DNA from 4 places in the Desulfobacter hydrogenophilus genome. Region 1 is predicted to be linked to each of the others. Evidence: riboswitches for the same ligand, from Rfam matches in the RefSeq annotation. Region 1 holds a riboswitch; each other region holds the start of a gene.
The links. A riboswitch is a leader RNA that binds a small molecule or an ion and turns the genes downstream of it on or off. The one in region 1 is predicted to bind thiamine pyrophosphate.
Positions count from the first base shown of each region.

Region 2: it holds a riboswitch for thiamine pyrophosphate, as region 1 does, so the genes downstream of both, thiS (sulfur carrier protein ThiS) here and EYB58_RS20205 (ABC transporter ATP-binding protein) in region 1, are expected to answer to the same signal.
Region 3: it holds a riboswitch for thiamine pyrophosphate, as region 1 does, so the genes downstream of both, EYB58_RS16530 (class I SAM-dependent DNA methyltransferase) here and EYB58_RS20205 (ABC transporter ATP-binding protein) in region 1, are expected to answer to the same signal.
Region 4: it holds a riboswitch for thiamine pyrophosphate, as region 1 does, so the genes downstream of both, thiM (hydroxyethylthiazole kinase) here and EYB58_RS20205 (ABC transporter ATP-binding protein) in region 1, are expected to answer to the same signal.

Region 1 covers NZ_CP036313.1:4,543,733-4,549,605, forward strand. Annotated here, with positions in the region: gene mobA (molybdenum cofactor guanylyltransferase) at 1-54, shown strand, start outside; gene EYB58_RS20190 (arsenate reductase ArsC) at 418-843, opposite strand; gene EYB58_RS20195 (hypothetical protein) at 1,578-2,144, shown strand; gene EYB58_RS20200 (MvdC/MvdD family ATP grasp protein) at 2,413-3,417, shown strand; TPP riboswitch at 3,983-4,097, shown strand; gene EYB58_RS20205 (ABC transporter ATP-binding protein) at 4,297-5,052, shown strand; gene EYB58_RS20210 (ABC transporter permease) at 5,049-5,795, shown strand; gene EYB58_RS20215 (ABC transporter substrate-binding protein) at 5,819-5,873, shown strand, end outside.
Region 2 covers NZ_CP036313.1:283,094-288,966, reverse strand. Annotated here, with positions in the region: gene thrS (threonine--tRNA ligase) at 1-593, opposite strand, end outside; gene EYB58_RS01370 (ribonuclease D) at 750-1,880, shown strand; gene dapF (diaminopimelate epimerase) at 2,067-2,918, shown strand; TPP riboswitch at 2,958-3,052, shown strand; gene thiS (sulfur carrier protein ThiS) at 3,144-3,341, shown strand; gene EYB58_RS01355 (thiazole synthase) at 3,344-4,126, shown strand; gene thiH (2-iminoacetate synthase ThiH) at 4,376-5,482, shown strand; gene thiF (sulfur carrier protein ThiS adenylyltransferase ThiF) at 5,482-5,873, shown strand, end outside.
Region 3 covers NZ_CP036313.1:3,699,306-3,705,178, reverse strand. Annotated here, with positions in the region: gene EYB58_RS16540 (FAD-dependent oxidoreductase) at 1-622, shown strand, start outside; gene EYB58_RS16535 (Bcr/CflA family efflux MFS transporter) at 626-1,816, shown strand; TPP riboswitch at 2,497-2,600, shown strand; gene EYB58_RS16530 (class I SAM-dependent DNA methyltransferase) at 2,674-3,381, shown strand; gene EYB58_RS16525 (TenA family protein) at 3,411-4,058, shown strand; gene EYB58_RS16520 (NAD(P)H-quinone oxidoreductase) at 4,401-5,396, shown strand.
Region 4 covers NZ_CP036313.1:427,569-433,441, forward strand. Annotated here, with positions in the region: gene EYB58_RS01925 (Rossmann-like domain-containing protein) at 22-750, opposite strand; gene EYB58_RS01930 (thiamine phosphate synthase) at 948-1,643, opposite strand; gene EYB58_RS01935 (MTH1187 family thiamine-binding protein) at 1,633-1,950, opposite strand; gene thiM (hydroxyethylthiazole kinase) at 1,954-2,790, opposite strand; TPP riboswitch at 2,783-2,907, opposite strand; gene icmF (fused isobutyryl-CoA mutase/GTPase IcmF) at 3,254-5,873, shown strand, end outside.

The sequences.
Region 1 (5,873 bases):
AAAGACGGTGATCAAGTTCAAGAAAAAAGTCAAAACAGCACCCCCGGGGAATAAACCGGTGGAAACGGGCAATATTAATAATTAAGCACCTATTTTTGCTATCAAAATTAACTGTTTAAGAGAAAGTATCAGGGGCATGTTTCTTAAACATACCATTTCATACCTGAAAATTTATGTTTAAGCATCACAACGAGCCATTGTTTCAAGTATTTCCCTTAAATATCAAGATATTAGTATGGCCCAACCCCACACACCTCACATCCACCCACTTGAAGTGGGTAATCAGTAATGGAAGAGTTGACTCTTTGCTGAGAAATCTTTCATTCACTGAGAAGAAAATATAGAATAGAAAGTGTGGTTACCGGTTTAAGCCAGGACATCCCGCAGAATAAGGCTACCTGCTCAATGTGGGTTATCCTATAATTTTTTTGGCAATTCTTTAATAAAAGTTCTTATCTCGTCCCTGACCCGTCTATAAATAGCAAGTTTATCCTCTTCATTTTCTAAATTACGGGCTAATTCAGGTGGATTATCAAACGATTGACAAATGATATTTACCTCGGGCGGAAAACGGGGGCACTGCTGAGCGGCTGTATCGCAAACCGTTATGACCCAGTCAATATCCTCTTGGAGGAAGTCTTTAACCGTATGCGTTTCATGACCAGAAATGTCAATATTCTCCTCTTTCATAACTTTAACTGCAAGGGGATCAAGTGACCCTGTAATAATACCTGCCGAAAAAGCATTGAGTTCGTCAGGATGGAGATTATGAGCCCACCCCTCAGCCATCTGACTACGACAAGTATTCATTTCACAAACAAAAAGTATATTTTTTTTTGGCATAGTAACTTTATCCCCTATTTTTTTATATGAAAGTCTGTGTAACCTACACAGATCTTTCAACTTTCGTTGTGGGCTAAACCTTGGTGAAGAATCAGGTCAGCCCTTGGCTGTTATAAAAAACATTTATACAATAACGATAGGGGATTAACATCGCAGATAATTATTAGAAAAATATGAGATAACTCAATTTAATTGGAGATTAAATTGATTTTGGTTGAGATTACAAGCCCCTTTTCTTCATATAGCAGATTCCGGTGATAAATTTATAAATCAGACCGATTACATTTGATGATATTTTCTAATCAAAAAGTGCCTCATTTTGAGGAAAAGTCGACTCCACAATCTGTCTATTATATGTCGCCGAGAACATTGTGAATAAAGGCGTTGACTACTTCTGCCATTTCTCACCTTTCTAAAATCATTGGCAGTCCGCTTTTATACCGTGCTTAGTTAACTATGTTATGTGGCAAATTAAAGAAAAAAGACCTTGCAAATCTTTTCAAACAATGATAGTGAGATTTATCCATATTTTGTTTCAAATAGTTATACTGATCTGTTTATTCTTACTTTTCATTTTCAGATGTTATCCCGTTAATATAGTTGAATACAAAAGATAAACGGAAACCACAAAGCAACTTGTTATGTACTATAAGTTTGTATGGTTTGTATTGTATTTTTTGGAAGGGTATTCGCCCGACCTTTTTATAAATCGACGATAATGAAAGGAGAACTAAATGGAGACCAGTACTTCAATCTTCGTTTACGGTGTACCTATCGAAAAAGCACATGATAAGTCACTTGGGCCGATTCTGGAAATGAGCGATGACTATCCTTTTTGTGGGATAATCTATTGCGGTTATAAAGCAGGTGATAGTGAAATTCGATTGGCAACCGACCGTTTGTTGTATTTCAAAAAATCGGACGTAATAAGTGAAGGGACTGTTGAAGGATACACGAGTGAGGGCAAGAAAGTACGAAGCTATGAACTCAGTATAAATGCAGAGGTTTATGAGAAGCAGTTCAAGCAAATTAGCTTGGGTCAAGAAGTTTCTAAATCTTTTATATTCGCTTCGGCCGTTGCTTCGCCTCCTGGTGGAGGCATTGATCTTTCACAAATTGATAAAATGTCCCGTGATGAGTTGCAAAAGTTAGTTGACGAACTCATTCAGACAAAAGCTATTGGGCATATCCCCACCTGGGAATCTATAGCTGGAAGATGCGATACATGGAGACAATCTTATAGAGAAACTCGGTATGACCCATGGTCTAGAAGTGATGCTGCCGGGGCTGATTGCGATTAGAGAAACTAAGTTGTAAAAATTTCACTGAAGAGTGATGCTATAGTGATGTTTAATTATGTCACTATAGCTTATCAATTTTTCATTAAATATTTTATTTTAAATTATAGTACTCCAACTTTGGTTTTTTCAGGTATGCATTTTGCTTGGTTTAATAATAGCTTCGTATGCAGAATTTTGTTCTGAAGCATACCAAAGTTGAAGTACAATATTCAGGCAAAATGCTGCATAACAATATATGTACCAAGAAAGACCTAAGTTGGATGACTATATGACGATATTAATAATTAGTGATATTTCCGACCTCCAAGTCTATTGGGTAACCCATTTTTTAAATAAATGGGGTATAAATCATCAAATATTTAGCCCAGCAGAATATCCACTTAAAATAACTCAGAGTACACACCTTTCCTCTATTAGTCCTGATTGTGATCAATGGGTATTAGAAAATGGTAACATTATTGACCCAAGTAAAATAAAGTCTGTTTGGTACCGAAAACCAGCCCTGCCTCAGCTTCCAAACGATTTGAAAGATTATGAAAGGGAGTATGCCCTTAATGAATGTCGACAATCACTTTATGGTTTGTATAATAGTCTTGATCATGCTTTCTGGATAAGTTCAATTCATAATTTACGAATATCAAGTAATAAGCCTCTCCAATTAAGGATGGCAATATCCCTCGGTTTTTTGATTCCAGAGACTTTAATTACAAACGAACCTAAACAAGCAATAGAATTTGCAGAACGTTTTAATGGAAATATTATATATAAGACACTTTCTGATGGTATTCTTTATACACGTGAAGGGCCTTGGGAAGAGCCACGAGTACATGGTGAAATCTATGCCACCTTTTTAAGTGGGATAGATCCTAAGGTATTTGGTGCGGTGAGAAATACGCCTTGTTTGTTTCAGGAGTATATAAAAAAGGATTACGAATTAAGAGTAACAGTAGTCCATGATAAAGTCTTCGCTGTTGAAATTCATTCGCAAGATTGCTCAAGGGCTAAGATAGATTGGCGCAAAGCAAATATTCAGGACGTCCCCCATAAACTACATAAACTTCCACGCAATATAAGAGAAAAATGTCTGGCATTAGTTAAAGGGCTTGGTCTAGAGTTCGGTGCTATTGATTTAATACGTCGCCATGATGGTGAATATGTATTTTTGGAAATTAACCCAAATGGTCAATACGGATGGCTTGAAGATACGATTGGGACTCAAATTAGTGAATATATTGCTAAGGTATTGGCGGGAAAAACTGAAAAATATGTATAATCGGGACAAAACTACCATAATTAAGGAGCCCTCCCACACCACCCGGCGGCATATGAATCAGGTATCAAGGCGGTTCGGCTGGCATTAATAGAATCGATTGCAGGTTATCCAACCGATTTTATTGGGTTTTTGCAGATCCAACGGCTACTATGCTGACTACAAAAAGCCGTGTTCCTGATTTTTCCGTTAGAGTGTGGACTATGTCTATCATTGGACACCCGAGCCGATTTAGAATTTAGCATTCAATAACATAAGCATTGTGGAGGGTATTTAAAAATTTTCACTGAGGACTATGTCATCAACAAAATACCATCAATGCCGAATTTAAAAACCCAGCCTATTATTAGTCGATAAATACTTAGGCTCATGATTTTAGACCCACCACAATAGATAGGGGGTAAAACCTTACTGTTTAAAAAAAAGATTCTATTTTAGAATCCGTATGATCCATTTGAAATTGACATTAAACTACAGACAAAATACAGGAGATTGCCCTGTTTTTGTTAGTTTCATGGTTTGACACGGTATAAACCCAGTGCTACTGTAATTTTTAACTGCATAGTCAATGGAAGGCTGGGGGAGCCAAAGGCATTCGGCTGAGAAAAAACAGATAACCCCTGTTTTGACCCTTGGAACCTGATCCGGATCATACCGGCGAAGGAAAGCTTTTTTTCCTTCCCCCCATCCCCCTGCGGCGTTGCCTAACAGGTGTTTGAACGTAAAGTCACCCATCTGCGGCGTTGCAAAAAAATCTGTAATTCTCACAACCATGAGGTTGTTCCGGTTACAAATTTTTCTGCACCTTGCAGCTGGGAAACTTTCCGCCCAAACACGGGTGTCTGTTTAGACACTTATTGAAAACAAAACTATACATAGCCTATGCTTGAGGTCCTGGGTCTGGCCAAGTCATTTGGTTTGCAGACCATTTTTGAAAATTTTGACCTGAACCTTCCCCATGGGCGGTTTACAGTACTGGTTGGCCCGTCCGGGTGCGGGAAGTCCACCCTTTTTGACTGCTTGACCGGTATAGTCTGTCCTGACCAGGGCCGGATTGTGTGGCAGGGCAACGCCATTGCCCATCTTGGCAGCCTTGCCGCCTATATGCAGCAAAAAGACATGCTGCTGCCTTGGCTGACGCTGGAAGAAAACAGTCTTTTGCCGGTGCAGGCAAGGCCCCGCACGCTAAGAGATATGAAACAGGCAAAACAAACACTTGCCCGGATCTTCGAAAGAATTGGGCTTACAGGATTTGGGGCTCATTATCCCTACCAGGTATCAGGCGGTATGCGCCAGCGATGCGCCCTGGCCCGCACCCTGATGTTTGACCGGGATCTGGTCTTGTTGGACGAACCCCTGTCCGCCCTGGACGCCATTACCCGCCGGGAACTGCAAAATCTGCTGCTCATGCTGCAAAAGGAATTCGGCAAGACCGTTCTCATGATCACCCATGACATTGAAGAGGCCCTGGTCCTGGCAGATGAAATCATACTTGTAGGCCCTACCCCCATGACCATCCTCGAACGATTCCAGCCCAAGGCATCCAAACCAAGGGAGTTCACCCAGCCCGAATTCATGGAGACCAAGGCCCGGATTCTCTCCCGGTTGTTGACCGAAAAGGAGAAAATCCAGGGATGAAATGGTCAGATACGCTTTTTCCGGCCGCCCTCACCCTGGGCATACTGGTTTTATGGGAGGTCCTTGTACAAATCATGCACACCCCGGCTTTTATTCTGCCCCCACCATCGGCCATCGGCCTTTGTGCGGTGATAAAAGCGCCCCTGATCTGGCCCCACGCCTTGGCCACGGCCCTGGAAATCGTACTGGGCATTACGTTGGCCTTGGGAACATCCATTCCTTTGGCCATATTCATGTTTGCCCGGCCCGGCATTGAAAAAGGCCTTTCCCCGTTTCTGGTGGCATCCCAGGCCGTGCCGGTCTTTGCCCTGGCCCCGCTGCTTGTGATCTGGCTGGGATACGGCATATGGTCCAAGGTTTTCATGGCCTGGGTGATCATTTTTTTCCCCATTACCGTAAGCCTGTTATCCGGCCTTAAAAGCTGCGACCCTGATTTCCGCAAACTGTTTACCCTTATGGGGGCAGGATTCTGGATGAAGCTGCGCCTGCTGTACTGGCCCTGGGCGTTACCTCAGTTTTTCGCAGGGCTTAAGGTGGGCGTTACCGTGGCTACCATCGGCGCGGTCATCGGCGAATGGGTGGGGGCCCAGAAAGGGCTTGGCTATCTGATGATCCAGTCCAATGCCCGACTGAATACGGATCTGGTATTTGCCTGCATTCTCTGGCTTTCGGGCATGGGGATTGGGCTGTGGGCATTGGTCAGTTTTGCTGAAAAACGAATGGTAACATGGAAAAATAATTAATTCATAAAAAGAGAGGATAAACAATGAAACGACATGTTGTTCTGACACTAATGACCTTTTTCATGCTTTGCAGCACCG
Region 2 (5,873 bases), 840 kb from region 1:
GACGTTCTTAATAGTTTAACACCCTTGATCATACCGGTGTTGGGGATATGGGGGCCGCGGCATAGATCAACGAATTTGCCGTTCTGGTACAAAGAGATTTCTTCGCCTTCGGGCAGTTCATTGATCAGCTCCACCTTAAAGGGGTTGTCGGCGAAAATAGCCAGGGCCTGTTCCCGTGTGACCACCCGGCGTTCAAAGCCTGCCTTGGCCTTGATGATCCTTTTCATCTCAGCTTCTATTTTTTCAAGGTCTGCTTCGCTCACCGGTTCCATATCAATATCATAATAAAATCCATCTTCCACCACAGGGCCGATGGTCAGCTTGGCGTCCGGATAGAGGTTGAGTACGGCTTCAGCCATGACATGAGCCGAAGAGTGGCGCAGGATATCCAGCCCCTTGTCGTCTTTGGCTGTGATAAAGCTCACCGCACTGTCCTTTTCAATGACAGCGCCTAAATCAATGGCTTTGCCTTCTATTTCCATGGCCACGCAGTTGCGGGTAAATCCTTCGGAAATGCTTTTTGCCACATCCATGCCTGTGGGAGGTGTGTCAAATTCTTTTACTGCATTATCCGGGAACGTTATTTGAATCATTTTTTTTACTTCCTGTTATATATCATGCCTGACCTTGCCCTATTTTCCAAGGCAGCGTATGATCAAGTGTTTTTGATTAAACATTGTAATAAAAGCCGTTAAATTTAAAAAAAGAATCTTAAAAGAAGTGTTTTAAACAATCAAGGGAAAACTAAGGTGGTTTATCAGTTTGTAACAACGGACAAAGACTTGGCACAAGTATGCCTGAAACTTGAACCCTGTGAGATAATCGGCGTGGATCTGGAGGCCGATTCCATGCACTGTTTTTCAGAAAAGATATGCCTGATCCAGATTGCAGGCCCAGACCAGGCCTGGCTGGTGGATCCTTTTCTGATCAATGATTTCTCACCCTTTTCTCAAATCCTTGCAAATCCAGAAATTATCAAGGTGTTCCATGGGTCAGACTTTGATGTCAGAAGCCTTGACCGGGAGTTGTCCGTTGAAATTGAAAACCTATTTGACACCGAGATCGCCTGCCGTTTTTTAAATATTAAGGCCCGGGGTCTGGGCGCACTTTTGAAATCTTATTTTAATATAGATGTGGATAAAAAGTACCAGAAGGTGGATTGGTCCAAACGGCCTTTGAAAGATGATATGATTGCCTACAGTGTGGGGGATGTGGCGACGCTTGTGGAACTGCATGACCTTTTAAAGGATCGCCTTGAAAAGATCGGGCGTTTGGCCTGGGCCGAAGAGGAGTTTGATTTGCAGGCCAGGGTGAAATACGAAAATAACCATTTAAGGCCCTTGTTTAAAAAGTTCAAGGGGGCCGGTAAGCTTGACAACCGAAGCCTTGCTGTGCTTGAGCATCTGCTGGAAGTCCGGATTTCCCAGGCGGAGAAAAAGGATTTGCCACCCTTTAAAATTATGTCCAACCAGTCCATCATGACCATGGTTCAGCGCAGGCCGACCAGTGTTGAGGCTGTTTTGAAACATCGAGCGCTAAGCCCTAAGCAGGCTGGTATGTACGGGCAATTGTGCGTCAACGCCATTCAAACAGCCCTTGCCTTACCCCACCGGGAATTGCCCTCTTATCCTAGAACCCGGATGCCCCGAAAAAACTCCCAGGTCCTTGGCCGCATTGATGCATTAAAAAAAATGCGTGAGACTGCTTCCCAAACCCTGGCCATGGAGCCTGGATTTTTGATCAATAACAATATGATCGCTGCGGTGGCAGCGGACAAGCCGTCAAGCCCGGACGATCTGTTGCAGATTCCGGGTATACGAAACTGGCAGGTCGAGGCGCTTGGTGGGAAGATTATGGATACACTTTCCCGAGTGCAGTAATTAAGGCTCGCAATCAAAATAAAACCATCCATATGACTTTCCTTTTAAGCCGTCTTCTGCGTTGCGTCACTGAACACATATTTCGAATATGCTCCCAGTAACGCGCCTTGAATACGACTTAAAATCCTAAGTCATATTTGGACGATTTTAATCTGATCCCAAGCCTAACAAGAGAGAGGATAGACAATGCATATAGATTTTTGGAAAATGCATGGTCTCGGCAATGATTTCATTATGCTGGATGACCGGGACAAAACCATTGCCGGGCACATTGATTATTCGGATCTGGCCGTGCACCTGTGTCATCGGAGGTTTGGCATCGGTGCCGATGGCATTATTCTGGCCCGGCATTCTGATACCCATGATATACGGTTTGTTATTATCAATTCAGACGGGTCTCAACCGGAGATGTGCGGCAACGGCATGCGCTGTTTTGCCAAATATCTGTACGAGAACAATATTCTTGTCAAAGATGAAATAAAGGTTCAAACCCTGGCCGGAACTGTGGTGCCCCGCATTGAAAAAAAGCAAGATGCACAGGTGGTCTCCGTATGCGTGGATATGGGGGTGCCACGGCTTATTCCTGAACAGATCCCTTTTGTCTATGATGGAAAGATGGCCCTTGGGGTGCCCATTGAAACAGGGCAGGGCACAATGTCCGTTTCCTGTGTCTCCATGGGGAACCCCCATGCGGTGATCTTTGTGAATGATTTGTCACTGGTGGACATTGAAGTTGTTGGTCCCATGGTGGAAAATCACCCCCGTTTTCCTGAAAAAACCAATGTGGAGTTCATTGAAGTCATCTCTGACAGCCAAATAAAAATGCGGGTGTGGGAACGCGGGGCCGGGGTAACCCTTGCCTGCGGTACCGGGGCCTGTGCTGCCGTTACGGCCGCTCATCTGACGGGATGGGTAGGGCGACAGGTGCGTGTCCATCTGGACGGTGGAGATCTGGATATTTTATGGGATGAATCCTCTGGTCATATTTTTAAGACCGGGCCTGCCCAGACCGTTTTTAAGGGAACTGTTGAAATTTAACTCCGGGTTGACAAACCTTTTTATTCTCTATATAGCATAATTCATCGTTTGGGGTGGCGCACAGCGTCTGAGATTATACCCATTGAACCTGATCCGGATAATACTGGCGAAGGGAAGAGCGGACAAGACAGCAATAAACCTGGAAAAATCCGGATTTAGGTATTTTTATAGCCGTTTGCCCTTCCTTTGAGGGGTAAACGGCTTTTTTTTTAAGGATTTTTGCCTATGAATATTTTTGTCAACGGAAAACAGGAATGCATAGAGTCCTGTACTTTGGCACAGTTGATTGCCTGGAAAAAACTCGATGCAGGGGCGCTGGTTATCGAACTTAACCAGCAAATCATCAAACAGGAATTTTGGCCGACAACTGAACTCCAGGACAAAGATCGCCTGGAGATGCTCAGTTTTGTCGGAGGAGGCTGATTATGAACGACGATTTACTTTTATTAGGTGGGAAAGAATTCAGTAACCGGTTACTGACCGGTACCGGGAAATTTGGCAACCATGGACAAATTCCCAAGATGCTTGCGGCCAGTGGTTCACAGATGATCACGGTCGCCCTGCGCCGTGTCGACGTCTCGGAGCAGTCTGAAAATATTCTCGAATACATCCCCAAAAATGTGACCCTGCTGCCCAATACATCCGGCGCCCGCAACGCAGAACAGGCCGTTCGCGTTGCCCGTATTGCCCGGGAAGCCGGTTGTGGTGATTTTATTAAAATCGAAGTTATCACCGATATGAAATACCTGATGCCGGATAACTGGGAGACCTTGAAAGCGACGGAAATTCTGGCCAAAGAAGGGTTTCAGGTGCTGCCCTATGTTTTGCCCGATCTGCCCCTGGCCAAACGTCTGGAAAACGCAGGAGCCGCAGCGGTGATGCCCCTGGGCTCGCCCATCGGAACCAACCGGGGACTGGAGACCAAACCGCTGATTGCCATGTTAATTGAGAATGCCTGTGTGCCCATCGTTGTGGATGCGGGAATCGGTAAACCTTCCCAGGCTGCGGCGGCAATGGAAATGGGTGCAGATGCGGTGCTGGTGAATACCGCCATTGCCACGGCCCGGGATCCCGAAGCCATGGGACGCGCCTTTGATCTGGCGGTCAAAGCCGGGCGGGCGGCCTACCTGGCGGAAATGGCCGAGGCGTCCACCTTTGCCCGCGCCTCTTCTCCGCTCACCGGATTTCTTGACGAAGAACAGCCATGAGTTGACCTGGTCTATCAACACCTATGTTCAACTCAATGTCATAAGTTTAAGTATGTGTCGTTTGTTTTACCATGAAGGACATGAAGCGCATGAAGAATATATACCGGAAAATTAATCTTCATGTCCTCCATGCGCTTCATGGTTCTAATTGGAATCATCTTAATTTTATGACATAGAGGCTCAACCCACAACAAAACATGAAAGAAATTTAATAGCTTATTGCGACTTTCATAAAATGAGGATCGAATTATGTCATTCTACAAGGTAGTTGAGCAGTACCGTGATTTTAATGTTCCTAAATTTTTTGACCAGGTGAATGATGAGGACATCATCCTCAGTATGGCCAAGGAAAAACCCGATCCTATGGATCTTTTGACTCTGCTGAGCCCTCGGGCTGCCGGACATCTTGAGGCCATGGCCCGAAAAGCCCACCAGTTGACCGTGCAGTATTTTGGCCGCACGATCCAAATGTTTATTCCGCTGTACATCTCCAACTATTGTAACAACGGTTGTGCTTACTGTGGATTTAATCACAAAAATTCCATCCTTCGCCGAAAGCTCAGCCTGGAAGAGATTGAGATTGAGGCCAAGGCCATTGCCAAAACCGGGATGCAGCATGTGCTCTTTCTCACCGGTGAAGCCCAGCACATGACCCCCATGTCGTACCTGGTGGATGCGTCGCGACTGCTCAAGAAACATTTTGCATCCGTGGCGATTGAGGTCTACCCGCTTGAGATTGAGGAGTACCGGCAACTCTATGAGGCAGGTGTCGATTCCATGACCATGTTCCAGGAAACCTATGACGAAGGCGTTTATAAACGGGTTCATCTGGCCGGCAAAAAAATGGATTATCACTGGCGGCTCAACGGGCCTGAACGGGCTGCCAAGGGCGGCATGAGGGTCGTTAATCTTGGGGCTCTGCTTGGTCTTTCCGAGCCGCGGCGGGAAATGTTTTTTACCGGGTTGCATGCCAGCTACCTTGAAAACAAGTATATCAATACCGAGGTTGCCATCTCCCTGCCCCGATTTAACGAGGCGGAAGGCGATTTTCAACCCGACTACCTGGTGAATGACAAAACCTTTGTTCAGTTCATGACCGCGCTGCGTATTTTTCTGCCGCGTTTGGGACTGACCGTCTCCACCCGTGAAAACGCCACCTTTCGCGATCGTATTCTCCCCTTGGGTGCTACGCGTTACTCTGCGGGATCAAGTACCGGTGTTGGTGGCTACACCGAGATACCGGACGGTCAGACGCCGCAATTCGAGATTACCGATGCCCGCAGTGTGGCCCAGGTAGCCGATGCGATTCTCGCCCAGGGTTACCAGCCGATTTACAAAGACTGGGATTGCATCTGATGAAAATCGGTATTGCCGGGGTTGGCGGTATTGGCTCCAACGTGGCCCTTAACCTGGTGCGAAGTGGCGTGATGCAACTTAAACTGGTCGATTTTGATCGGGTAGAGTCCGGTAACCTCAACCGTCAGTTTTATTTTGTCGACCAGATCGGCCTGTTCAAGGTTGATGCACTTAATATCAATTTAAGCCGCATTAACCCCGAGGTGAACCTTGAGGGGCAGGTCCAGCGTATTGACAGGCAAAATTGTGCTGACCTGTTCTTTGATTGCGACTTGATCGTTGAGGGCTTTGATCGCCAAGTGGATAAAAAAATGCTCATTGAAACCTTGGCTGACAAAAAACAGGTGGTTTCAGCCAACGGCATTGCCGGATTCGATCTGGCCGGCATAGG
Region 3 (5,873 bases), 840 kb from region 1:
ACCCATCAATGAAAAATGTGAATCAACCATCCCAGGGCTATACGCTGCCGGTGATGCATTGGGTTCCTATATGGCCGGGGCAATCTATACCCAGATCGGCTCCTCATTGGCCGGTTCTGCGGTACAAGGTGGTGTTGCAGGAAAGGCGGCTGCTGAATATTGCCAGGGTGTCAAAATGCCGGAAATTTCAAAATCCAAAATGAATGAAGTACAGGCCCAGATACTTGCACCGTTAAAAAAAGAATCCGGTTACAGCCCCGCATGGGTGACCCAGACCTTGCAGGGCATCATGATTCCCAATTTCATCATATACATAAAAAAAGAAAGGCTCCTTAACGCGGCATTGGCCTATGTTGAAGAATTGAGAGATCATCACATACCAATGCTTAAAGCTGCCAATTTACACGAATTGCGGCTGGCGTTTGAAACCGCCAACATGATCATCAGCGCTGAAATGAAGCTCAAGGCATCCCTCATGCGCAAAGAGAGCCGCTGCAGTCACTATCGTCTGGATTACCCCCAGACAGATACCCAAAACTGGAATGCATGGATCAACATCTACAAGGGCAGTGACGGTTCAATGAAATTTGAAAAACAGCCCTTTGGCACCTGGCCCGCTTAAGTTATGAAGAAACAGTCATTTTTTGGTGACCGCAGTCTCCTTGCCATGCTGGCCCTGCTCAGTGCGTTTCCTCCCTTGTCCACAGACCTTTATCTGCCGGCCCTTCCCCGTGTGATGTCTGCGATGCAGACAACCCAAGGCCCGGTTAACCTGAGCCTGAGCCTGTTCTTGGTCTTTTTTGCCGCCGGTATCCTGATCTGGGGTCCTGTCAGCGAGAAATACGGCAGAAAACCCGTTCTTCTGACAGGCCTTGGCCTGTACTTGCTTGGCAGTATTGGATGTGCCCTCTCCCTGAACGTGATCCAGCTTATTCTGGCCAGAGTGGTTCAGGCCTTTGGCGGTGGGGCTGCAGAGGCGGTTGTCACTGCCATGGTCAAGGATATGTATACCGGCCGCCAACGGGAGTCGGTCCTGGCTGTGGTCATGGCCATGGTGGTGGCCGCCCCTGTTGTGGCCCCGGTGCTGGGCGCATGGCTCATAACCTTCATGTCCTGGAAGGCCATTTTCTGGTCTTTGACCGGTGTGGGGAGCCTTGCGCTCTGCCTTTCACTGTTCCTGGACGAGACCCTTGAACAAAGGTATGCGGGCTCCCTTTTACAATCCCTTGGCCGGCTTGCTATTGTATTGAAAAATCCGGGATTCTCAGTTCCTCTGGGAATTTTTTCCCTGGTTCCCCTGCCGTTGATGGCCTTTATCGGGGCCTCCTCATTTATATATATCGAAGGCTTTGGCATGGGTGAAAACCTGTACAGTTTATATTTCGCCTTTAACGCCCTTGGTGCACTGGCAGGCCCTTTGCTGTATATCCGGCTGTCACAACGGATTCGTCCGGGCACCGTCATTACAGGCGGATTTGGGGTTATAGTCATCTGCGGCATTATAATTGATGCGGCCGGCAGCCTTTCTCCTGTCCTGTTCGCTCTGACCATGCTCACAGCCACCATTGCCATAAATATGATGCGGCCGCCTACGGCAAGTCTGCTGTTGTCACAACAGGACAAAGACACGGGCTCTGCCGCATCTTTGATAAACTTTACAAGCATGTTCATGGGGAGCCTTGGCATGTTTCTTATTTCTCTTGTCCCTGCACACCTGATTCCAGGCATAGGCCTTATGCAGATTGTCGTGGGCGGTGTCTGCGGAAGCCTCTGGCTCCTTGTCCGGAGCAAAGCCTTTATTCGGCAGGAAGAATAACTCCGGCAAAAAAGTCAAACTAACAAGCCCGGTTCACTTAATTCAATAATCCTAATGATAAATAAAAAAACAGTTAAAAAAGCAGAAAGTTAAAAACCAACAATATATGTTCTTCTTATGGTGGCTGTAGACTTGAAAAAAGTCATGAATGATAAAAGCATTGTGAGGTCATGCCGAAGTTCTGAACAATTATCCGATCCATGAAATTCAGGAAGAGAAATGGGCAAAAAAATCGTTTGGATTACTGGAAATTTTGGAGGATAATTTTAGAAATCAAACCGTGTTGACTTTGTCTATGATTGTTGGCCGATAGGCTTTATTCAAAAGGCGTTCGATACTCTTGTTAAAGCTCAAGCCTTGGTATCTTCCATCGGCTTAACCAAACCATCGTTAACCTATAGGGAAACATTCAAATCCCGGTTTATAGCTTATCTGCGCAAAATGCTACCGGTAAAGTATTCGCATTTCCATTGTCACGGATAAAAAAGCCATAGGCAGCCTCTTTGGGGGATGATCGTCAAAAGGGTGATGTTAATCCTTGCCGATTCCGAATGAATGATCATACACTTAGAACATGTAAAACCACTGATGATCAACTGATGCAAAAGACAGCAGCTTGAGCCAACAGGATTGAAAGGGCTATTGACAATCTGCTGGTTACAGAGCATAAATACACAACAAAATTTAGCTGGGGGAGCATGCAAAAGCTGAGAAGGAAAAATTTTCCTGACCCTTGGAACCTGATGCGGGTAATACCGACGTAGGGAAGCGGATCATACCTCTTCAAGTTGTGCCTCCCTATAAAAATACATTGTCTGCACCGGGTTGATAATAACGGTTTCTTTTCGGAGGTCAGTATGGATAAAAAAAGAAGTTTTGACGAATTTGCAGAAGCATATGATGCGTGGTTTTTTGACAATATTAATCTGTTAAATTCAGAGGTGAACCTGGTCGCTTATTTTATGAAAGATGCGGGTGATACCTTTTCTGTAGGGTGCGGAAGTGGTCTTTTTGAATCAATCCTGAAAAGAGATTTTAAAATTCCCATTCAGTACGGTCTCGAACCATCAGACGGAATGGCTGAGATTGCCCGTAAACGCGGGATAATTGTTGATGTAACCACAGCGGAAGACGCCGATCTGGGCGAAGAACAATACGATACAATCCTATTCAACGGCACACCAAGCTATATCAATGACCTGCAGTCCGTGTTTCACAAAGCCTATACTGCTTTGAGAAAAGGAGGTAAAATCGTGGTTATTGATGTGCCTAAGGAAAGTTCATACGCAACCATGTATAACCTGGCAAAAAGTCTCGAAACTTGGGAACATCCTTTGTTGGAAGGAGTTCACCCAAGGGACCCGTATCCAATTGAATTTGTAAAGGTTGCCAACTGGCGTACAACTACTGAGAAAGTCGAGATGCTTAAAACAGCAGGTTTTCAAGACCTTGATTATGCACAAACGCTCACTAAACATCCGCTATATTCAAACAATATGGAAGAACAACCCATTCCGGGGTTTGACTGCGGTGATTATGTTGCCATTTGTGCCTTTAAAAAATAAAAATAGAAGAATCAGGGGTGATGAAGAATATGAAAGCGGCAGGAAAATACACCCAAAAAATGTGGGATGCGATAGCTTCTATTTATGAGGATACAATTACTCATCCCTTTGTTGTACAACTGGCGAAAGGCACGTTAGATAAAAATAATTTTGCACATTTCCTGTCGCAGGATATCCTTTATATCAAGGATGATAATCTGGCTTTGGACCTGGTCGCCGAAAAAGCGCCCAACAAATCTGAAAAGCAATTCTTTCAAATGTTAGCCAAAGATGGGCTGGACATTGAAAAAGCCCTTCATAATGAGTTCCTGAAATATTTTGATATTGAGGAAGCTGAAAAAAAGTCTCCTGCAATCGAGAAATACACCTCCTTTCTGCTCAATCACAGTGAAAATTCCGTATTTGCTCTTGCTGCTGCGGCACTTTTACCTTGTTTCTGGGTATATAACAGTGTTGGTAATCACATCTTGACCATTGCGGAAGCTGACAACGAATACCAGATGTGGATCGACACCTATCACAGTGAAGAATACGAGCACTACACGCAAAGATTTATTGATATTGTAGAACGGTTAGCATCAGAGGCAGATGAAGAGCTTTATCAGGAAATGTTGAAAGCCTTCACGCTATCAACACAATATGAACTCGATTTCTTTGAAGAAGCTATGAAAAAGTAATTGCAACAACCTTTAGCCGATTGTGATCGTCCCTGATCTCTTGACGGTCTATTCTGCGACAATTTGATCAGATGCCCTCCTTTAAAAATATTGGAATCATCCTGATGGATCAGGACAAAGACTATATACAAAATTTCCGCCCTATTAAAAGACTCGTCCAAAGCGTTGCCCTGGATAAACTCTACGACGAGTTGACCTGCTCACCTTTTTATGATTTGACCTGACACTTAAGTTAAATTATAACGTGAACGGGAGAATTTTAATCTCAGTAACTTTTACAAAAACCCTGACGATATTTAATGGACGTAAATTCAAAATCATTTACGATGGAGGAAATCAGCGATGACATCCACATTACCGGAACAGATGAAAGTGATTGAAATTATCGAACCGGGCGGTCCCGAGGCCCTTTCTGTGGGAAGCAGACCTCTGCCCCAGCTAAAACCGGAAGAGGTGCTGATCAAGGTGGCGGCCACCGGTATAAACGGGCCCGATATGGTTCAACGTAAAGGGCTTTATCCGCCGCCAAAGGGCGCATCGGACCTTCTGGGTCTGGAGATCGCAGGAACCATTGTTGCTGCCGGCAGCGATGTCAACGATTGGTCTGTGGGAGACCAAGTCTGTGCCCTGACCAACGGCGGCGGTTATGCCGAGTATTGTGCCGTTTTGGCGCCCCATTGCCTGCCAATTCCAAAAGGCTTGAGTTTGGTGGAAGCCGCGGGAATTCCCGAGACGTTCTTCACGGTTTGGAGCAATGTATTCATGGGGGCCGGACTCAAAGAAGGGGAAACCTTTCTTGTCCACGGCGGCTCCGGCGGTATCGGCTCAACGGCCATCATGCTTGCAAAAGCTTTCGGCTCAAAGGTTTATGCCACTGACAGCCCTGCAGAACGATGTGAAGCCTGTAAAAGTTTCGGCGCCGATCGGGTTATTGACTACAACACGGAAGATTTTGTTGAAATTGTTAGAAATGAAGTGAAGGGCGCCAATGTCATTCTCGATATTGTCGGAGGAGATTACATTGCACGTAATATCAAGGCGGCGGCGCCGGATGCACGCATCATTCAGATTGCATTTAACAAGGGCTCCAAAGTCGAGATCAATCTGATGCCCATCATGCTGAAACGTCTACTTTACACGGGCTCCACCTTGCGCAGCCGTACGGATGCCTCCAAATCTGAAATTGCGGCACAGCTCAGAGAAAAGGTATGGCCGCTGATTGAAGCGGGAAAAATTAAACCGGCTGTCCACAAAACATTTCCCCTGGAGCAGGCTGCAGAGGCCCATCGGCTTATGGAAAGCGCAACGCATATCGGTAAGATTATTCTCGAGATATGACCGTTTAAAGCGTATTATTGTGACGGAATATTCTGGGCCCGCAACAAACCAAGAAAGTAATTGAACAACTTATTGAGTTACACTTAAATGTTGCATTCTTTTCGGGGGCGGGCCCGTGGGGCCAAGGGTCACGGGCTTTATAGGGGCGGGGCAAAACGTGGATTGTTTCAGGGCAAGAGCCTGCTGCCGTTGAAAGGTGGACAGCGATATGTTGTGCTGCCCCCCCCTGACCAGGCGTACAAAGTTTTTTTACCCACAGGACATCCCCTTGGGGGCCATGCCCGATACGATAACAGGCCTGCCTGTTTTGGGGTCACTTTTCTGGGCACCGGCCCTGTGCACATCCATAATCCTTTGCCTCCTTTGGCCCATAACCCTGCCAAAGGAGACATATTTTCTTTTAGCAGATTTAACGCAATATGCTGAATTGCTGCAAAATTCTCCGGCCCCAATCCTTTGCGTATCCAGCTTTCATTT
Region 4 (5,873 bases), 990 kb from region 1:
CGACTATAAGGACCGATGTCCTCAGTGCCCGCAATGGCAATAGCTTGAAAGCCCCAAAATTTTAGCCGGGGCACTGATGGTCACCCCGAAAAAGATGGCAGGTTTACCGCTGCTCAAAAAATGGGTAATGGTGCCGTTCACAATGGTTGACCCGGTGGCAAATATCATGTCACACCAGTCAAGGGCTTCCTCGAAATTTTCCCCGGATTCTATACGCACCCCAAACTTTTCGGAGCCCACGTTGTCCGGGTCAAGGTCCAGGACCCGCACCGTATTCTGTTTGGCAAGATATTCCAGAAATCTGGGTTGAAGCCCGACCAGAAGAATCTTTTTCCCTGAAAACTGCGGTTGTTCAATCAGATTGTTGGCACACTCCACCGGTTCCTTGTCCTTGCAATGTATTGTTTTTTCACAAAGATCCAAGGCTCTGTAAACCGCATTGAGCCCTGCAATGAAAATTGCTCGGTCACTGGTTTTTGTGTGGTCCAATTCAAGCAGACCATCCACGGACAAAGAGATATCCGTGTACTCGTCCGTAAAGGACTGACCCACAGCCCCGTTAAACGTTGCCGCCATCATCACCTCTTTACCTTTGACAATGGGGTAGTCATCATGCTCCGGGGTGCCGATGGCCTCTTCTACGGACAAAGGTTTACACTTGATGTCAATTCTTTTGTTTGCCAGGTCGTGGCGGACAATTTCTGATTTTAAGGCGTCTTTTAGTTGAATGTAAATGTCGTTGATATTCATTTTATTTCCTTCTATTCGTTCAGGCCGAAGAGCAAACAGTTTCTATGTGTTGGGCGTGTCTTTTAGTTTTCCGGCCCGTCAAAAAAACCTAACGGCCTACTATACTGCCTTAAACTCATCTTGAAAACAAGCAAATGACCTGGCACTGACGGCATGTTTCCTAAAACAAGCAGATGGACTCTTTTGACCATACGCCTTTACCGCTTATGGCTGTTCCAGGTCTTAACCAGATTTGCTGCTTGAAGCCCTGGGTCATCTGCCTCAGATATCGCAGATACAACGAAAAAACCGGCAACGCCGGTCCGGGCAAGCGACGGTATGTCGGCAAGTTTGACGCCGCCGCCAACCACGACGGGAAGCGAACTGAGTTGGGCAAGTGTTGTAATATCCTCAATACTTCTTGTAATTCTTTTTCCGTCCACATCAAGCCCGCTGTCCGGTTTGGTCTGGGTTTCATGCAAAGGACCTGCGCCAAAATAATCAATAAGGCTGACATCGGCATTTTTTATATACTCAAACAATTCATGGGTCCTGGCGGATAAGCCGACAATGGCATCAGGGCCTAGATATTCCCGGCAAACGTCCACGGGTATATCCGATTGGCCCACATGGATGCCGTCAACGCTTATACCTTGTTTTTTGGCCGCCAGCACCACGTCAAGGCGGTCATTCACCAACAGGGTCACAACGTCGGATTTACCGGTTTGCGCGATGGCTTCGGACGCCTGGCCGGTTAATTCAATCAATTCCCTGGCAGACGCTGTTTTGGATCGGACCTGCACGCATGTAATGCCGGCCTCCACCGCATCCCGGATAATGAACGCCACAGGACGCCCTTTGGTATTCTCCGGGCCCACCACAAAATAGGCTGAAATATCCAGTTTACTTCTCATGCGTATTTGTCCCTTTCAAAATACCATTAACTTTATCCACTTTGGCTGTCATCATGTCCGTAAATCCAGGCCGGACATCGGCTTTCAAAACAACGCCCGTACGGATGCCTTTTTCGGCAAGCACAAAGGTTGCGTCCTTTACAACCTTCATCACATCATCCCATGGGCCTTCTATCTCTGTGAACATGGAATTGGTTCGATTTTTAAGACCGGATTCCCTTATGATTTTTATAACTTGTGCAACCTCTCCGCTAAGCTCGTCCCCTGTCCCGCAAGGTGATATGGCAACTGAAACCAATGTATTCATCTATTAAATCTCCTCAATGTCAAATGGGTTTTCTGCAATGTCCCTGGGTTTTGCTTTATACAATTCGTCCAAAAAATGAACCTGAAAACTTGCCGGTGCATCTGTTTTTTCAGCGGCGCGAGAACCGGCCAGATTATAAACAGCCGTGCCGGTCAATGCTGCGATAAACGCAGGGGCCGCAGTGGCATAAACAGCCATGACGCCGCCCAAAGAGCAGCCTGATCCGGTAATTTTTTCCATAAAGTGTGAGCCGCCATGACAGAGGGCTACAACAGAACCATTGGTAACCAAATCCTGCTTGCCCGACACGGCCACAGCCCCACCGGTCCATCGGGCCAGGGCCACGGCCCCATCCTTGGCTGCGCTGACCGTATCCTGGGAATCCACCCCCCGGACATTGGATGTTTTTGTGCCGCCATCCAGCCCCCATAACCCGGCCAGGGCAATAATTTCAGAGGCATTCCCACGGATGATACTGGGTTTACAGGATTTAAATGCCAGCAACAACCGGGTGCGAAGCTCACCGATGCCAATGGCCACAGGATCCAGGACCCATGGTTTTGCGCTGTTATGAAGCGTTTCTGCCATGCCGGGTAAGGTCTTTTCATAGACAGGCTCTATGGTGCCCATATTTATGTAAGCGGCACCACCGGCCTGGGACAAAAATTGGGCTTCATCGGGCATATAGACCATGGCTGCCGAACCGCCCACGGCAAGCTGGGCATTGGCGACAAAGTTGATGGTCACCGTGTTGGTGACGGATCCTGCCATGGGATTGGTTTGCTGTACGGTTTCAACGGCATGAATTATTTCGGCTTGAATATCTTTTTTAAGACTCATTTATAATTACTCCTTCCGCTGGTATTATCCAGATCAAGTTCAATGGTATAATCTCAGCCCTGCGGTCAAGGCCGCATTCAGTCCGTTACCCACAGACAGGCACCCATTTATATTTCTGCCTTTTTAACTTTTTTTTGCCTTTATTGTCATCTCTTTTTCCAGGGCAATTCCATGTAAACATATCCTGGAAATAAAAATAAGGGTTCTCTCCAATATAATTGATTCTTGGATGTTGAGCGCATGATATATATCCCTGCCGGGACCATATTTCAGGTTCTTGATAATCTTTTTATCCTTTGTTATACTTTTTTTGAAAATAAAAAAAGTTCCTTTCCTTGAAGGATGTATGTTGTTACGGCTCTATCAAGTTTTCATTATATTCTTCAAGCATACAGTTAAACATTCGTTTCCGAAAAAAAACGTTGGCAACTTCTTGATCTCAATTTTTTATGAAGGAGGAAAGATGAGTGACGCTGTAGAAATATACAAGCCCCAACATAAAGTACGTGTCATCACAGCAACGTCCCTTTTCGACGGCCATGACGTGTCTATAAACATGTTTCGAAGGCTGCTTCAAAGCACCGGTGCTGAGGTGATCCATTTGGGCCACAACCGTTCCGTAAAGGAAATTGTGGACGCAGCCATTGAAGAAGATGCCCAGGGCATAGCCGTTTCCAGTTATCAGGGAGGGCATATCGAATTTTTCAAATATATCGTAGATCTTTTGAAAGAGCAAAATGCCTCTGACATTAAGGTTTTCGGCGGCGGCGGAGGCGTTATTGTGCCCGATGAGATTCAGGCGCTTCATGATTACGGCGTAGCCAGGATATATTCTCCTGAAGACGGCACACGGATGGGACTGCAGGGAATTATCAACCATATGGTAAAGACGATTGATTTTTCCACGGTAGAGGATGATGCCGTTGATTTTAAATTGTTGTCTTGTGAAAACAAACGTCTGGTGGGCAAGGCGATTACCGCAATGGAACAAGCCAAGGCTTCCGGCAACGGCCATTTGGACCATTTCAGGGCCCAACTATTGAAAAAAACAGGAAACAGAACTGTGCCGGTCATGGGCATCACCGGAACCGGTGGGGCGGGGAAATCTTCGCTGATTGACGAACTGATTATTCGCATGATCAATGATGTAAAAGATATGAAGATCGCTGTTATCAGTTCGGACGTATCCAGAAGAAAAACCGGCGGTGCCCTTTTGGGGGATCGCATTCGAATGAACGCCATCGGAAATGATCGTGTCTACATGCGCTCCCTGGCGACGCGAAAAGCCCACTCGGAAATCCCGGAGGCACTGGGAGACGTCATTTCTGTGGTCAAGGCCGCCGGATTTGATTTTATCATCGCCGAAACCGCCGGCATAGGTCAGGGGGATTCCCAAATTACCGACCAGGTGGATTGCGCCATGTATGTTATGACGGCCGAATTCGGGGCGGCAAGCCAGTTGGAAAAAATAGATATGCTGGATTACGCGGATCTGATTGTGGTCAACAAATTCGAAAAAAGAGGAGGAGAGGACGCTGTCAGGGATGTTCGCAAGCAGGTGCAAAGAAACCGGAATGCATGGGACATGCAGTCGGAAGATATGCCGGTATTCGGCACCATTGCCTCCAAATTCAACGATGACGGTGTAACCGCCCTTTATCAAGCCCTGCTGCAGACTATTTTTGAAAAAACCGGGGTTAAATTTGAAAGTCGGCGCCCTAAAGTCGATGTAAAAACATCGTCATCAAAAACGGTGGTCATCCCGCCGGAGAGAACACGCTATCTCTCAGAAATTGCCGACACCATCCGAGACTACCACAAGCGCACGCAAATACAGACCCAGGCCATCCGTAAGGTCTGGCACCTGGAAGAAACGGCCAAAGCCATTGATGAGAGTCTGCTTGACGGGGATAAAACAGAACTGATCGAACATTTAAAAAGGGAAATTGACGCCGCCAGGGGAAGCGTTGATGGCGAGGCCAAGGAATTGGTAACACAATGGGATGACATGAAGGACGCCTATACAAAGGACGAACTGGTATACACGGTTCGGGGCAAGGAAATAAGAGTGCCTTTGTATACCCAATCCTTATCCCATCAAAAAATCCCCAAGATCAGTCTGCCCAAATTCAAGGACCCTGGAGAAATCTACCGGTGGCTGCGGCGGGAAAATCTTCCCGGGTACTTCCCTTATACGGCCGGTGTGTTTCCGCTAAAACGGGTGGGGGAAGACCCTACGAGAATGTTTGCCGGAGAAGGAGACCCGGCCAAAACCAATACCCGTTTTCACCTGCTTTCCGGTGACTACGAGGCCAAAAGACTGTCTACGGCATTTGATTCGGTCACGTTGTACGGGTGTGACCCAGAGTTGCGGCCGGATATTTACGGCAAGGTCGGCAACGCAGGCGTCAGTGTATGTACGTTGGAAGATGTCAAAGTACTATACAGCGGGTTTGACCTGTGCGCGCCTTCCACGTCCGTTTCCATGACCATCAACGGGCCGGCGCCTATCATTCTTGCCATGTTCATGAATACGGCCATTGATCAGCAGGTGGACAAATACACAAAAGAGAACGGTAACGCCCCGACAAAGCAGGTGTATCAAAATATTCGTGAATCGGTACTAAGCAATGTTCGCGGCACGGTTCAGGCGGATATTTTGAAGGAAGATCAGGGTCAGAATACTTGTATTTTTTCCATTGAATTTGCCCTGAAAATGATGGGGGATATCCAGCAGTTTTTTATCGAAAACAATGTGCAAAATTTTTACTCCGTATCCATTTCAGGCTATCACGTCGCTGAAGCCGGGGCCAATCCCATTACCCAACTGGCCTTGACCCTTTCCAACGGCTTTACCTATGTGGAATACTACCTTTCCCGGGGCATGCCCATTGACAGTTTCGGGCCCAACCTGTCATACTTTTTTTCCAACGGCATGGATCCCGAATATACGGTCATCGGCAGAGTTGCCCGAAGAATCTGGTCCATTGCCATGAAAGAAAAGTACAACGCTTCGGCACGGTCTCAAATGCTGAAATACCACATCCAGACATCCGGGAGATCGTTGCACAGTCAGGAAATCC